4 regions of the Nocardia goodfellowii genome follow, and region 2 is predicted to be linked to each of the others. Evidence: riboswitches for the same ligand, from Rfam matches in the RefSeq annotation. Region 2 holds a riboswitch; each other region holds the start of a gene.

Region 1 (3,677 bases), 1.5 Mb from region 2:
CCAGGAACCGCGCGATGCGCAGAGCGGAGGCAGCGGAGTGGTGCACTCGCAGCGGCATCGTCTCCAGGCCCTTCAACAGGGTCCAGGCGTTGAACGGGCTGAGCGCCGGGCCGGTATGGCGCATCAGGTTTTTCACGGGGCCGTCGATGTAGTCGTGATCACCGAGAATGGCGCCGCCGAGCACCCGGCCCTGTCCGTCGATGTGCTTGGTGCCGGAGTAGACCAGCACGTCGGCGCCGAGGTCGAAGCCGCGCTGCAGCAGCGGGGTGGCGAAAACGTTGTCCAGCACCACTTTCGCGCCCGCGGCGTGCGCGAGCTCGGTGACGCGGCGCACATCGACCAGCGTCTGCATGGGATTGGCGGGGGTCTCGAAGAACACCGCCTGGGTCGGCACCGACAGCGCCTGTTCCCACTGGTCCAGGTCGTCGCCGTCGACGAAGACGGTTTCCACGCCCCAGCGCGGCAGGATCTCGTTGCACACCACGAAACAGGAACCGAACAGGCTGCGCGCGGCCACCAGCCGATCACCCGCGCCCAGCAGCGCACCGAGCGCGGTGAAGACGGCCGACATGCCGCTCGCGGTCGCGAAACACGCTTCGGCGCCGTCGAGCAGCCGCATCCGCTCCTCGAACATGGCCACCGTCGGATTGCCGTAGCGGGAGTAGACGAAATGCTCGATATCGCCGGTAAACGACGCCTCGGCCGCTTCGGCGCTCTCGTAGACGAAGCCGGAGCTGAGGTACAGCGCCTCGGAGGTCTCCTCGAAACCGCTGCGCCGCAGGCCGCCGCGCACGCCGAGCGTCGCCGGCCCGACGCCCTCGGGCAGCGGCTTGTCGAATGCGCCACCAGTGATCATGACTGTTCCTCCACCGAACTGTGTGTACCCGACCTGGCGGCTCCGACTGCCGCCGGCGCCCAGGTGCTCACGACTGCCGCCACGGCAGTCCCTGGGCACGCCAGCCGGCGCCGCCGCGGTGACCGTTCGCGTCGAGCGGGCCTTCGAAGCCTTCGTCCACGTTGTAGGCCGGGGTGATGCCGAGTTGGGTCGCGACCGTCGCGGCGTGCGCGGAGCGCTGGCCGGACCGGCAGAGGAACACCACGGGGGCTTCCGGCGCGCGGCCGTCGAGGGCTTCGCGCAGCTGATCGGTGAAGGCCTGGTTGCGTGCGCCGGTGCTGTCGACCCATTCGATGAGCACGGTGGGGCGCTCGATCGGGGTGGTGTCGGGTACGCCGACGAAGCGCCATTCGGCTTCGGTGCGCACGTCGATCAGGACGGCTTCGGGGTGCTCGCGCAGCAGGTCCCACGCCTGCTGGGGGGTGATGTCGCCGGCGTAAGTCATGTCGATCCTCCTGTGAATCCGCACTTGCCGCATCGGGGTTCGGATGCGTGCCAGGTCGTCACCCGGAGCACCCCACCGCGGAGGAGGGTTGCCGACCAGCGAGCCGGGGCTTGACGCTGGTGCTCATGACCTGAACTGAGATTGCCTGGACGGGGGCCGGGCTGTCAAACACCGAATCCGGCTCAGTCGCAGACCAGCCATTTGCCGTCGGAACGGACCAGATTCCAAGTCGCGGTGGTCTCTTTGCCGTCCGCCTTGGTGGTGACGGTGGCCTTGGCCCGGTCACCGTTGACGGTCTGACCTTCGATCTTGGCGATCTCCACGGACTTTCGGCCGCCCGGCCCGAACTGCGCGGCCAGCGGCGACTCGGCCTCGTCGAATCCGGCGCAGGCGGTGCCGGGCGCGGGCACCTCGTCACGCTGGGCACGTCCGCCGACGTAATTGCCGACAGCCGCGGCGATCCGGTCGGATTCTGTGACATTTTTCTCAGCCGGGGACAGCAGCCCGCCCGCGAACACGGCGACCAGCACGATCGCGGCCAGGATCGCGGCGGCGATGAACGGCGTCATGGACCGCTTGTCGGTCTGGTCGACCTGGATGGGTTCGTCGTCGGGTGTCGATTGCTGCTCGGTCATGCGTCGATGATCCCTTATCCCTGGTCGGCGGCACCCGTGCAGGCGGCCGAAGGCGTCCCCGATAGAATCGCGAGACCGGGGTCTCGCCGTCATCACCCATATGGCAGTGCGGCACGGGAGCGACCTGGGGGCTTTGCAGTTACGAGCCAGCAGCACCAGCCGCATCGTCAGGGGCAACCGCAGCGGTGCGTCGACTTAGCCTAGGCTAAGAAGGACGCCATTATTTTTCTACCGAAGGTGCGCGTAAGAGATGACCGAACAGAGTGCAGCCACTCGCCCGCTCCGCATCGCGATCGTGGGCGCAGGACCGGCCGGTATCTACGCCGCCGACGCGTTGATGAAGTCCGATGCCGAGGTCAGCATCGACCTGTATGAGCGCATGCCCGCGCCGTTCGGCCTGATCCGCTACGGCGTCGCGCCGGACCATCCGCGGATCAAGGGCATCATCACCGCCCTGCACAAGGTGCTCGACAAGGAGCAGGTGCGCCTGCTCGGCAATATCGACTACGGCACCGACATCACCCTGGACGATCTGCGGCGCTTCTACGACGCGGTCATCTTCTCCACCGGCGCGAACGCCGACCGTGCGCTGGACATCCCGGGTATCGATCTGGACGGCTCCTTCGGCGCCGCGGACTTCGTGTCCTGGTACGACGGCCACCCGGACGTGCCGCGCGAATGGCCGCTGGACGCGGAGAAGGTCGCCGTGCTCGGTGTCGGCAATGTCGCGCTCGACGTGGCGCGTGTGCTCGCCAAGACCGGTGACGAACTGCTGCCGACCGAGATCCCGCCGAACGTCTACCAGGGCCTCAAGGCCAACAAGGCCGTCGAGGTGCACGTCTTCGGTCGCCGCGGCCCGGCGCAGGCCAAATTCACCCCGCTGGAGCTGCGCGAACTCGACCATTCGCCGACCATCGAGGTCATCGTCGACCCCGAGGACATCGATTACGACGCCGGCTCCGAGGCCGCGCGCCGGCACTCCAAGCAGGTCGACATGGTCGCCAACACCTTGGAGCAGTGGGCGATCCGCGATCAGGGCAACCGCCCGCACAAGCTGTTCCTGCACTTCTTCGAGTCGCCCGCCGAGGTGCTCGGCGCGGACGGCAAGGTCGTCGGCCTGCGCACCGAGCGCACCCAGCTCGACGGCACCGGCAACGTCAAGGGCACCGGCGAGTTCCGCGACTGGGACGTCCAGGCGATCTACCGCGCGGTCGGTTACCTGTCGCAGAACATCACCAACCTGCCCTTCGACGAGCAGGCGGGCACCGTGCCGAACGAGGCCGGTCGCGTGCTGGCCGACGAGAACGCCGACGGCGCCGCGCGCTACTTGCCGGCCACCTACGTCACCGGCTGGATCAAGCGCGGCCCGGTCGGCCTGATCGGCCACACCAAGGGCGACGCCAACGAGACCGTGGCCTGCCTGCTGGACGACAGCGCGAACTTCACCCCGGCCCCCGAGCCGGAGCTGGACGCCGTCACCACCTTCCTGGAGGGCAAGGGCATCCCGTTCACCACGTGGCAGGGCTGGTACCGCCTGGACGCGCACGAGCGCGCCCTGGGCGAGCCGGAGGGCCGCGAGCGGGTCAAGGTCGTCGAGCGCGAAGACATGCTGCGCGCCAGCGAACCGCACAAGGTCTAGCCGGAGCGCCGTTCCACGGCAGCGAAATCTCCCAGACTGAGGCATTCTGTACAGGTGTTCGAT
Region 2 (3,677 bases):
CGTAGCCGCCGGTGCGGGGCAGCGGCAGATCCTTGATCACGAAGCTGAACGCGCCGACCAGGGCCAGGATCGCGATCGGTGTGTTGACCAGCAGCGTCCAGCGCCACGAGGCGTATTCGGTGAGCGCGCCACCGGCGATCAGGCCGATGGCCGCGCCGCCCGCCGAGATGCCGGCGAACACCGCGAACGCGCGAGCGCGTTCCTTGGTCTCGGTGAAGGTCACCGACAGCAGCGAGAGCGCCGCCGGGGCGAGCAGGGCGGCGAAAGCGCCCTGCAGGCCGCGGCCCGCGAACAGCTGGGCGCCGTTCTGGGCGAGACCGGCCAGCGCGGAGGCGGCCGCGAAACCGATCAGGCCGATCATGAAGATCTTGCGTCGTCCCAGGTAGTCGGCGAGACGTCCGCCGAGCAGCAGCAGGCCGCCGAAGATCAGGGTGTACGCGGTGAGCACCCACTGGGTGTTGCCATCGCTGATGTGCAGGTCACGCTGCGCGAATGGCAGCGCGATGGTGACGATGGTGGCGTCGAGCACCACCATCAGCTGGGCCAGCGCGATCACGCCGAGCGCCCACCACCGGGCGGAACTGCTTTGTTTTCCGGGTGCGTCAACCGCTGGCGCAGTTCGGGTCACGGATTTTCTCCCTCATCTGGGACGAGCTGTTTCAGAAGTACGCAGACGATCCTGGCATCGTGCGACTTTTGGCGTCAAGGGAAAAATGTCGTAGTGCGACATTTGACTCATTCGGCCAAGAGTAGACATGAGCTGCGTTATGGTGGCGGCATGCTCGAGGACTCATCGACCGGCCCTACCGCCGATCCCGAACCGGTGCCGGGCGGCAAGCCGGCCACCGGGCTGCGGGAACGCAAGAAGCAGCAGACTCGGTCGCGGATCATCGAAATAGCGCTCGATCTGTGCGACGAGCAGGGTTTCGAGGCAACGACGGTGGAGCAGATCGCGCACGCGGCCGACGTCTCGCCGCGCACCGTCAACCGGTACTTCGAGATCAAGGAAGACATCGTCCTCGGCCCGGTGGAGGATTTCGGCCAGGCCATCGCCGGCCTGCTGCGGGCCCGGCCCAGCATCGACAACCCGCTACAGGCAATGTGCGATGCCTACCTGCACATGGTCGACCTGGCCGCGGGCAACGCCGCCGACGAGCTGATCTCGTTCCGCCGGTTCCAGAAGATGCAGCGCATCGTGCGCAGCAGCCCGGCGGTCAACGCGCGCGCGATGGAATACGGCGACCGCAAGGCCGAGGCGGTCACCGCGGCGCTCGCGGATCGGCTGGGCATGGAACCCGACGCGCTCAAGGTGCGCTTGGCCGTCGCGACCTGGCAGATGATGTGCCACATCGCCTTCGACGCCGACCCGGACCTGGTTCTCACCGGCGAGCCCCGGGTCGCCGCGCGCGCCACGCGCGCGATCGTGCTGCGCGCGTTCGACGAACTCCGCGACCTGTGCGGCGCACCGCTGTCCACCTGAGTCCGAGCCGCGGGTCATCGGCGGGTTTTCCGGCCTGGACCAGCGGCGTCGGCGTGATCTTGTCGACGTGATTTCTATCGTTGACCGACCGCCAGCTACCATGTCCCTCAGGTCATGAGTGCCAGCGCGAAGCCCCGGCTCGCTGGTCGGCAACCCTCCAGCAGCGGTGGGGTGCTCCGGGTGATGACCTGGCTCTCGAAAGACGGGAGCAAGCGCGCTGTTCAGGAGGTCCCCCACATGTGTGCAATTGTCCACCGCCACGGGGCGGTCTGTTCCCGTGTGATCGGTCAGACGGCGTGACCGTGGAGACCGAACCGAGCCTCCGATCGCTGCTGCCCGCTCCGGACGGCCGACTCGGCGTGATCCCGATCGGGGATGTGCGCCTGGAGAACGGCGCCGTGGTTCCCGATGTGCGGCTCGCGGTGCAACGCTGGGGCGAACTCGCACCCGCCCTCGACAACGTGGTGCTGGTCGAGCACGCGCTGACCGGTGACTCGCACGTAGTGGGCGCCCCCGACGAGCTGCACCCGCTGCCCGGCTGGTGGGACGGCATGGTCGGCCCCGGCGCGCCGATCGACACCGACGAATGGTGCGTCATCGCCACCAATGTGCTCGGCGGCTGCAAGGGCAGCACCGGTCCGTCGTCATTGGCGCCGGACGGAAAGCCGTGGGGCTCCCGGTTTCCCGAGATCTCCATCCGTGATCAGGTGAGCGCGGAGGTCGCCCTGATGGACCTGCTCGGCATCGACCGGCTGGCCGCTGTCGTCGGCGGTTCGATGGGCGGCATGCGCGTCCTGGAATGGATGGTCGGCGCTCCGGAGCGCGTGGCGGCCGCGTTGATCCTCGCGGTCGGCGCGCGGGCCACCGCCGATCAGATCGGCACCCAGACCACCCAGATCGCCGCCATCAAGGCCGACCCCGATTGGCAGGGCGGCGACTATCACGGCACCGGTCGTGCGCCGATGACCGGCATGGGCCTGGCGCGGCGCATCGCGCACCTGACCTACCGCACCGAAGGCGAACTGGACCACCGCTTCGAGAATCACGCGCAGGGCGCGGAGGATCCGTGGCGCGGCGGCCGGTACGCGGTGCAGAGCTATCTGGAGCATCAGGCTGAAAAGCTCTGTGCCCGTTTCGATCCCGCCACCTACGTGTTGCTCACCGAAGCGATGAACCGGCACGATATCGGTCGTGGTCGCGGCGGTGTGCGAGCTGCGCTGGCCGCCACCCCGGTGCCGTGCGTGGTGGGCGGTGTCGACTCGGACCGGCTCTACCCCCTGCGTACTCAGCAGGAACTCGCCGACGGACTGCCGGGTTGTGCTCGGCTCGAGGTCGTGCACTCGCGCGACGGCCACGACGGGTTCCTCACCGAGTCGGCCGCGGTATCCAAGCTGCTCATCGAAACCCTGCGTCTGGCGCGCGAGAACCGCGCCACGGTGTGAGCTCGGCGCCGAGACGGTAAGCGCAGCAGGGCGTAGTCGACCTCGCTAATCGCCTGCTGCCCGCGGTGATTCGAGCACGCTCCACGGTCCGGCGGCCCAGCCGTCGGCTTCGTGCAGTGGGGTACTGCGCCACTGCGGCGCGCTCGCGCTGTTGGTGAAGCGGTCTTTGTAGGAGTCGGCGCGGGTCGCGATGAGGTAGTAGCCCGCGAAATCAGCTTGCGGGACAGGCAGATACGAGCACACGAGGCCGGCGGCCATGGACAGATCGCGGGCGCTGGCTGTCCCCACCGGCGCCTCGCCGTTCCCATGGACAAAGGCGGCGACCGTCCACAACGGAAACAGCCCGCAGTCGATGCCGTCGAAGTTGCCTGGCATGCCGTCTCCCTACGCTGGGTCGGTGCATCGGACGGCCGCCGAGGTCTGGGACGGCACCCTAATAGGCTATGGCTCGACCATACGCCGGGTGGCCGTCGCGGCGATGCCACTCAACTGACCTTCCATGGTCATTTCGCTGCCTCGCGCCGCGCCGCTTCGATCCGATTGATATCGGTCTCGATCCATTCCCGCAGCGCCGCGATCGGCGTGCGCAAGCTGTGTCCCAGGTCGGTCAGCGTGTATTCCACCCGCGGCGGCACCGTGGGATGCGCTGTGCGCGAAACGAATCCGTCGTTTTCGAGTTGACGGAGGGTCTGCGTCAGCATCTTCCGGGAGACGCCGTCGATGCGGCGCTGAAGATCGGTATAGCGCAGCGTGCC
Region 3 (3,677 bases), 740 kb from region 2:
CGGGGCATGGCTATCAATATGGGGCCGCCGGAGGGGCAGACGGATGCGGAGTTGTTGCAGCATCTTGCGTTTTGGCGGCGGAAGGTGCGGGAGTACTCGCAGAGCAGAGAGCCGGAGGTGGTTGCGCAGGGGCGTAGTGAGGTGGAGAGGTTTCGGGTGGAGGCGGTCAGGCGGGGATTGATACCGCCGCCTGAGCTCGACTTTTGATTGGGGGCGGGGGTCAGTTGATGCAGGGGGCGGCGCCGGTGGTGGCGTCGGTGAAGTCGCGGGTTTCGGGGGTGGGATTCCAGAGGCCGTCGGTTTTGGTGTAGGTCCAGTCGGGGCCGTTTTCGACGAGGGTGGCGATGGCTTGGATGAGGCGGTCGACGTCGGCGGAGTTGGAGCCGAGGCCGATGCTGGCGCGCAGGGCGCCGTCGAGGCCGAGGCGGGCGAGGAGGGGGTGGGCGCAGAAGCGGCCGTCTCGGACGCCGATGCCGTGTTCGGCGGAGAGGTAGGCGGCGACTTCGCCGGGGGCGAAGCCGTCGAGGGTGAAGGCGACGATGCCGACGACATCGGGGCTGTCGGACCACAGGCGCAGTTGGGTGACGCCGGGGATGGCGGACAGGCCCGCGCGGAGGCGGTCGGCGAGTTCGCGTTCGTGGGCGATGAGGGTTTCGGGGTCGATCTGGCAGAGAGCGTCACAGGCGGCGGCGAGGGCGGCGGCGCCGAGGACGTTCGGGGAGCCGGCTTCGTGGCGCTGCGGTGCGGCGGCCCACTGGGCGTCGGTGGTGCTGACCTCGCGGACGGCGCCGCCGCCGGCCAGGTACGGCTCGGCGCGGTCGAGCCAGTCGCGGCGGCCGACGAGGACGCCCGCGCCGAAGGGGGCGTAGAGCTTGTGGCCGGAGCAGGCGAGGTAGTCGATACCGGTGTCGCGCAGGCTGATTCGGCGGTGCGGTGCGAGCTGGGCGGCGTCGACGAGGATGCGCGCGCCGCACTGGTGGGCGATCTCGGCGAGACGTTCGAGCGGCAGCACTTCGCCGGTGACGTTGGAGGCGCCGGTGACAGCGAGCAGCGCGGCGGGCTTGCTGCACAGTTCCGCGACGAGTAGCCGGATGGTCTCCTCGATGGTGTCGGCGGCGCGGACGACGCGGCGGCCGTGCTTGGTCCAGGGGAGGAAGTTGGCGTGGTGCTCGATGTCCAGGACGACGGTGTCGCCGGGGACGCAGGCGGCGAGCAGGTTCAGCGAGTCGGTGGTGTTGCGGGTGAAGACGACGACCTGGTCGTCGGCGGCGTCGAGGAACCGGGTGACCGAACCGCGGGCCGCCTCGTAGCTCTCGGTGGAGATCCGGGAGGCGTAGCCGGCGCCGCGGTGCACGCTGGCGTAGAACGGCAGCAGCTGCTGCACACGGTCGGTGACCTGGGCCAATGCGGGCGCGCTGGCGGCGTAGTCGAAGTTGGCGTAGGTGGTGGTTCCGCCTTGGACGAGCGGTACCTGGAGGTCGTCGCCGGACACTCGCGCCAGCGGTGCACAGGTCTTGGTGGCCACAGCAGTCATTACGTAGATCCCATCGTTCCAGGGACTCGCAATCGAGAGATCGGTCGAGTCCGCGCTTGCCGCGCCCGATTGGACGAACGGCCGGGTCGTCACCCGGAGCACCCCACCGCGGAGGAGGGTTGCCGACCAGCTAGCCGGGGCTTAGCGCTGGTACTCATGACCTGTCCCGAGATTGGCAGACGCACCGGCGCGCTGTCAACTGTGCGGTTCGGGTGAATGAAAATGCATCCAAAAGAATAATGTTGCAATATTCGATCCGATGGGGTCCCATGGAGGGGTGACACTTTCGCTGCTGCTCAGCTTCGTCGGACTCTGCATCCTGCTGTCGCTCACGCCCGGACCGGACACGTTCCTGGTGCTGCGCTATTCGATCGCGGATGCCCGACCCGGTATCGCGGCGGCGATCGGTTCGGCACTCGGCGGAATGGTCTGGGCGCTGGTGGTGGCGGCGGGTGTCGCCGCGCTGCTGGAGCAGTCCGCGACGGCCTATCGGGTATTGAAGCTGGTCGGCGGAATCTACTTGCTGTACTTGGGCGTTCGCGCGCTGGTCGAGCTGCGGAAGCGGCGGCAAGAAGCCGCCGCGGCGGGCGACGAGCTGGCGGCGGTGCAGGCGCGGCAGCCGGCGCCGGCGTCGATTCGCTCGGCGTTCACCGCGGGGGTGATCTCGTGCCTGTTCAACCCGAAGGTCGGGTTGTTCTACCTGGCGGTGCTGCCGCAGTTCCTCTCCGAGGTCACCTTCGTCAACACCCTCGCGCTCGGCGCGATCGAATCCTCTATCGCCGCAGTCGAAATGGTGCTGGTCGCGGTACTCGCCTCGCGGGCGGTCGCGCTGCTGCGCAAGCCCGCCGTGCGGGAGCGCCTGGAACAGGCCTCCGCGGGCATTCTCGCTGCTCTGGGCATCGGCACCGCCGCCTCGGCGGCCTGACCGAGCGTGCGGTTCGCACGCGGAGATCGCCCGGTACCGGAGGTACCGTGGACAGCTGGTCACCGTGGTGTTTGCCCACTGGTAACCCTGGTAGTGCAAGATTTCCGCCGTCTGCGCCAGGTAGGTCTATGAGAGGTGGGCAGGACGTATGCTCCAGCCGGAGGTCGACGCCGTAGCGGGCGAGGACGCGCTGTCGAATCCGTTGCTGCGCGGTCCGCTCGCCCCGCCCGAGCGGACCTTGGTCGACATCCTGGCCGCGACGGCCGACGACTATCCCGACGCGCCCGCCCTCGACGACGGTACGACGGTGCTCGGATATGTCGAGCTGCTGGACGAGGTCGATACCGTGGTCGGGCGGCTGGCCGCGGCCGGTGTGCGGGCGGGGGACCGGGTCGGGGTGCGGATGCCGTCGGGCACCAGCGCGCTCTATGTCACGATTCTGGCGGTGCTGCACGCGGGCGCGGCCTATGTGCCGGTCGATGCCGACGATCCGGAGGAGCGGGCGCGGCTGGTCTTCGGCGAAGCACGCGTCAGCGCGATCGTCACCGATCGCGGGATCGAACGCACGGGGTTCGAAACCCTCACGGCGATAGCCGATTCCACCGCGCCGCCGGTCCCCGCCGACGATGCCTGGATCATCTTCACCTCCGGGTCCACGGGGACACCGAAAGGTGTGGCGGTCACGCACCGCAACGCCGCCGCGTTCGTCGACGCCGAAGCCCGGCTCTTCTTGCGGGACGCGCCGATCGGGCCCGGTGATCGGGTGCTCGCGGGGCTTTCGGTCGCCTTCGACGCCTCCTGCGAGGAGATGTGGCTGGCCTGGCGGCACGGCGCGTGCCTGGTGCCCGCGCCGCGGGCGCTGGTGCGCACCGGGGCCGATCTGGGCCCGTGGCTGGTCCGCAGGGAGATCAGCATCGTCTCCACGGTGCCGACGCTCGCCGCGACCTGGCCCGCGGAGGCGCTGGACTCGGTCCGACTACTCATCTTCGGTGGCGAGGCGGTGCCGCCGGAGCTGGCCGAAAAACTCGCGGGCAACGGCGAGACGGATCGGGAGGTGTGGAACACCTACGGGCCCACGGAGGCCACCGTCGTGGCCTGCGCGGCGCTGCTCGACGGCGGCTGGCCGGTCCGGATCGGCCTCCCGCTGGACGGCTGGGATCTCGCGGTCGTCGACGCGAACGGAAACCCGGTGGGGGAGGGCGAATCCGGCGAACTCGT
Region 4 (3,677 bases), 7.0 Mb from region 2:
GCGACAGGCCGTAGCGCAAGGTTCCGCCCGGCCGCGGCGGCCCGGCGTCGGCGCCGGTGCTGCCCGTGTCGCCACCGCAGGCGACCACGGTGCCGGCCGCGGCGAGGACGCCGGCGAACGCGGCGAGGCGATGACGGGTGCGAATCACGGTGCTACTCCAGATAATTGCGGGGAATCGACGGTCCGGCCGGAAGCCAAGGGCCGACTGGGAATACGCCGGCGCAGCTCGGGTGCGACAGCGGCTTGGAAGAGTTCGAGGCTCGCGCGGTGCTGCGCTTCGGTGCGCCCGTCGGGTTCGGCGGACAGGTGGATCACCTCGTGTCCGAATTGCTCGTGCTGGCGGCCGACCTTGTCGATCACCTGCTCGGGGCTGCCGATCAGCGCCGAACTGCGCACCGCGAAGTCCTCCAGCGTCTCGAACACGATCGGCTGGCCGAGCTTGCGCGCCAACGCCAGTCGCGCCCGGAAGATCGGGCCGTACACCTCGAGCGCCTCCTGCGAGGTGGGTGCCACATGGAACCCGGCGGTACCCGCACCGACCAGTGCGTCGGCGGGGTCGTGCCCGTAGTGCGCCCAGCGCTCCCGGTAGTGCCGGACCAGCGCGGCATACGGCTCGATCGGATTGGTGACATTCGCCGAGAACAGCGGATCGCCGTGGCGGGCGGCCAGTTCCACCGAATCGCGGCTGGTCGCGCTGCCGTGCCAGATCCGGATCGAGGGCTGGTAGGGCCGTGGCAGCGCCTGGGCCTCGACCAGGTCCGGCCGGAATCGGCCCGACCAGGTCACCCGGTCGCTGGCCCACAGCGCCCGGAAGAGCTCGTAACCCTCGCGGTTGCGGTCCCACTGATCCGCTGTGGTGACCCCGTACAGTCGCGCCTGCGCGGCGCCGTTGCCCTTGCCGATGATCAGTTCCAGCCGTCCGCCCGCCAGATTGTCCAGCGTCGAGTAGTCCTCGAAGGCCCGGACCGGATCCAGCAGACTCAGCGTCGTCACCGCTGTGAACAGTGTGATCCGCGAGGTGACGGCGGCGATGTGACTGAGCAGCACCGGCGGCGCGGCGGACAGGAATGGATCCTCGTGCCGCTCGCCGACGGCGAACCCGTCGTAACCGAGCTGCTCCGCCAGCCGCGCCTGGCCGACCACCGAGCGGAACCGGTCGTGCGTCTCGGGCAGTACGCCGGTGCGCGGATCGGGCACCCTGGTCACCAGGGTGAACAACAGAAACTTCATGTCGAGGGGTTCCTCCATCGTTCCTGGCGGAAGCACCCGCACCCGGCATGCCGGGGGGTTGCTGCGACGTCGGCGAGCCAGGTCTCTCAATCGCTCTGGATGGTGCTCGAACATCATGGGGAGCAAGCGAACTCGGCGACAAGAGTAGAAATCACCGTGAGCCCAGCCCTGGTCAGCGCGCGCTGAAGCGCGGATTATGGTCGCGGCCCCGACTACGGCCCATCCGCCGGGCGCGCCGGAAATGACCGATTTCCCGAGTTTGCGGGCGTACCGTTGCACCTCGATCGTCCCGACGAAGGAGGTTCGCAGTGCCTGTCCGCCGCGTCTACTCCGGCTCCCGCCGCTCCCGGGAGCGCGCCCGCGCCATGGGAGTGGCGTTGGCTCTCGGCACCCTCGCGCTCGGCGTCCCGGCCCCAGCCACGGCACAACCCGAAGCCGCCCCGCCAGCCGATCACGCGGCCACCGCCGATTACATGGCAGCCGCCCCCGCGCCAGGCGCCGATCCCGCGCCAGGCGCCGATCCCGTGGCTGCCGCCGATCGCGCGCCAGCCGCCGTTCCCGGGGCTGCCGCCGTTCCCGGGGCTGCCGCCGTTCCCGGGGCTGCCGCCGTTCCCGGGGCTGCCGGCGATCCCAGGGCTGCCGGCGATTACGTGGCCGCCGATCCCGCGCCAGCCGGTGATGCCGTGGCTGCCGCCGATGCCGTGGCTGCCGCCCCCGCGCCAGCCGCTGCCCCCGGCGTCGGACCGTCCACCCTCACGGCCCTGCAATCTCTCGGTGTGACACCGTTCCTCTATCCCACCGCGGCGCTGTGCAGCGGTACGGGCGCGGCTCTCGGCAGCCCGGCCGTGGCGGGCGCTGTTCCGGGGCCGTGGCCCGTGCACGACATCGCGATCCCCGGCCTCGATCTGACCGCCGTGAAACCCGGCCAGACCTTGTTCGCTTTCGTCCCGTCGGGCAACACCGGCGCCGACGGCTCCGGCATGCGGGTGGCATGGCTGAACGTGGACAGCGGTCGCGCGGGGCTCGCCTCGATGGGCCCGCTGAGTGAGGTCTTCAGCCGGATGGTGCCCCCGGAGGTCCCCGCCGGACTTCGCCCGCTCGCCGAGCAGGCCGTCCGCGACTTCTTCGCCGGAGCGGTCCCCACGGGCGGCATTCGCGCGGTTCCCGTCGACACCGGTCGCGGCACGGTGCTGGCCGCCGTGTTCGGCACCGAGGTCGACGGTGCCCGGACCTGTTTCTACCTACCGACGGTCGGAATCACGACGGTGCCCTGATCTTTCCGATGGGTCGGTTGCTGATCGCGACCCGGACCGGCGGGCCACATCATGCGTGGCCTACCTTCCCCACTCAGTCGACAGTCGGTGACGGCGAGCAGAGTTCGCCGCTCAGACCCTGGGAATCGGTGCGCCTGGTGACGGCAGACTCAGCTGCCGACCGAACGCCGCTTCCACGTCGACGTCCCGGCGCGGTGGGCAAGGTGCGACCGGACGGAGAGCACCGCATACCCGCCCACCGACAGCGGATGCGCCAGCGCCGCGAGGAAATCCATCCGTCCCAGCGGTGCCGCGGTCTCGGTGGACCGGGCAAGCAGACGCCCGATGACCGCCGCGGCATATCCGAGAAGTCCGGCGCGCCGCAGCTTGCCCCGCCCGCCGATCGCCGCCAACGGCGGGATCCAATACCCCACGGCGACAAGCAGTCCCACCCCCGCGGCAGCCAAAGGCGAACCACCGTAAGCGGACCACAGCCAACGGGTGTACCCGGCGTCGAGTTCGGCTGCGCCCCGGTACATTCGGGTCCGCGCCTGCCGTCCCGCCGCGACCAGCGCGGTGTGCCTGCCGCTGCGACGCAGCGCGCGGGCGATATCCAGATCCTCGGTCGGGCTGCCCGCCACGGCGGCGTGCCCGCCGATAGTCCGATAGGCCGCGGTGTCGAAAACCAGGAACTGCCCGCACGCCACCGCCATCGACGGTGCGCGGCTGCGATTGCCGAGCGTGATCGGCAGCGCCGCCGCCCAGGACCAGCACAGCAGTGGCTGCACCAGCACCTCGGCCACCGAGCCCGTCTGCTGCGCGGGCCACGGAGACACCAATGCCACGTCGCGTCTGCGCAATTCGGATACCGCCGCGGCGATCGCGCCCGGAGCCAGCCGCACATCGGCGTCGAGGAACACCAGCACGGCGGTGTCGGTCAGTTCGGCGAGCCGCTCGCAGGCCGCCGCCTTACCGGTCCAGCCGGGGGCGGGTTCGGCATCGGAACGGATCACCAGGAAACGGTCGTCGCCCGCGATCGCCCGTGCGGCCGCGTCGGCGGTCCCATCGCAGGACGCGTCGTCCAGGATCAGCACCCGCAGATCCGGTACTCCGGTCTGAGCCCGCAGATCGGCGATCAACGCGGGCAGCCGGTGGGCCTCGTCCCGGGCCGGGACGCACACCGTCACCGGCTCG

What was found. A riboswitch is a leader RNA that binds a small molecule or an ion and turns the genes downstream of it on or off. The one in region 2 is predicted to bind S-adenosylmethionine.
Region 1: linked by a shared signal. The riboswitch ahead of BJ987_RS07390 (rhodanese-like domain-containing protein) and the one ahead of metX (homoserine O-acetyltransferase MetX) in region 2 are both predicted to bind S-adenosylmethionine.
Region 3: linked by a shared signal. The riboswitch ahead of BJ987_RS03830 (aminotransferase class V-fold PLP-dependent enzyme) and the one ahead of metX (homoserine O-acetyltransferase MetX) in region 2 are both predicted to bind S-adenosylmethionine.
Region 4: linked by a shared signal. The riboswitch ahead of BJ987_RS33115 (LLM class flavin-dependent oxidoreductase) and the one ahead of metX (homoserine O-acetyltransferase MetX) in region 2 are both predicted to bind S-adenosylmethionine.

The regions. Positions count from the first base shown of each region.
Region 1 is NZ_JAGGMR010000001.1:1,713,801-1,717,477, reverse strand. It holds gene BJ987_RS07395 (O-succinylhomoserine sulfhydrylase) at 1-856, opposite strand, end outside; gene BJ987_RS07390 (rhodanese-like domain-containing protein) at 924-1,340, opposite strand; SAM riboswitch class IV at 1,356-1,471, opposite strand; gene BJ987_RS07385 (Rv0361 family membrane protein) at 1,523-1,975, opposite strand; gene BJ987_RS07380 (FAD-dependent oxidoreductase) at 2,226-3,614, shown strand; gene BJ987_RS07375 (amidohydrolase family protein) at 3,669-3,677, shown strand, end outside.
Region 2 is NZ_JAGGMR010000001.1:184,748-188,424, reverse strand. It holds gene BJ987_RS00925 (MFS transporter) at 1-628, opposite strand, end outside; gene BJ987_RS00920 (TetR/AcrR family transcriptional regulator) at 779-1,480, shown strand; SAM riboswitch class IV at 1,591-1,701, shown strand; gene metX (homoserine O-acetyltransferase MetX) at 1,777-2,922, shown strand; gene BJ987_RS00910 (hypothetical protein) at 2,968-3,297, opposite strand; gene BJ987_RS00905 (winged helix-turn-helix transcriptional regulator) at 3,426-3,677, opposite strand, start outside.
Region 3 is NZ_JAGGMR010000001.1:922,407-926,083, reverse strand. It holds gene BJ987_RS03830 (aminotransferase class V-fold PLP-dependent enzyme) at 221-1,534, opposite strand; SAM riboswitch class IV at 1,582-1,696, opposite strand; gene BJ987_RS03825 (LysE family translocator) at 1,812-2,459, shown strand; gene BJ987_RS03820 (Pls/PosA family non-ribosomal peptide synthetase) at 2,608-3,677, shown strand, end outside.
Region 4 is NZ_JAGGMR010000001.1:7,146,560-7,150,236, reverse strand. It holds gene BJ987_RS33120 (ABC transporter substrate-binding protein) at 1-148, opposite strand, end outside; gene BJ987_RS33115 (LLM class flavin-dependent oxidoreductase) at 145-1,230, opposite strand; SAM riboswitch class I at 1,242-1,336, opposite strand; gene BJ987_RS33110 (hypothetical protein) at 1,539-2,504, shown strand; gene BJ987_RS33105 (glycosyltransferase family 2 protein) at 2,654-3,677, opposite strand, start outside.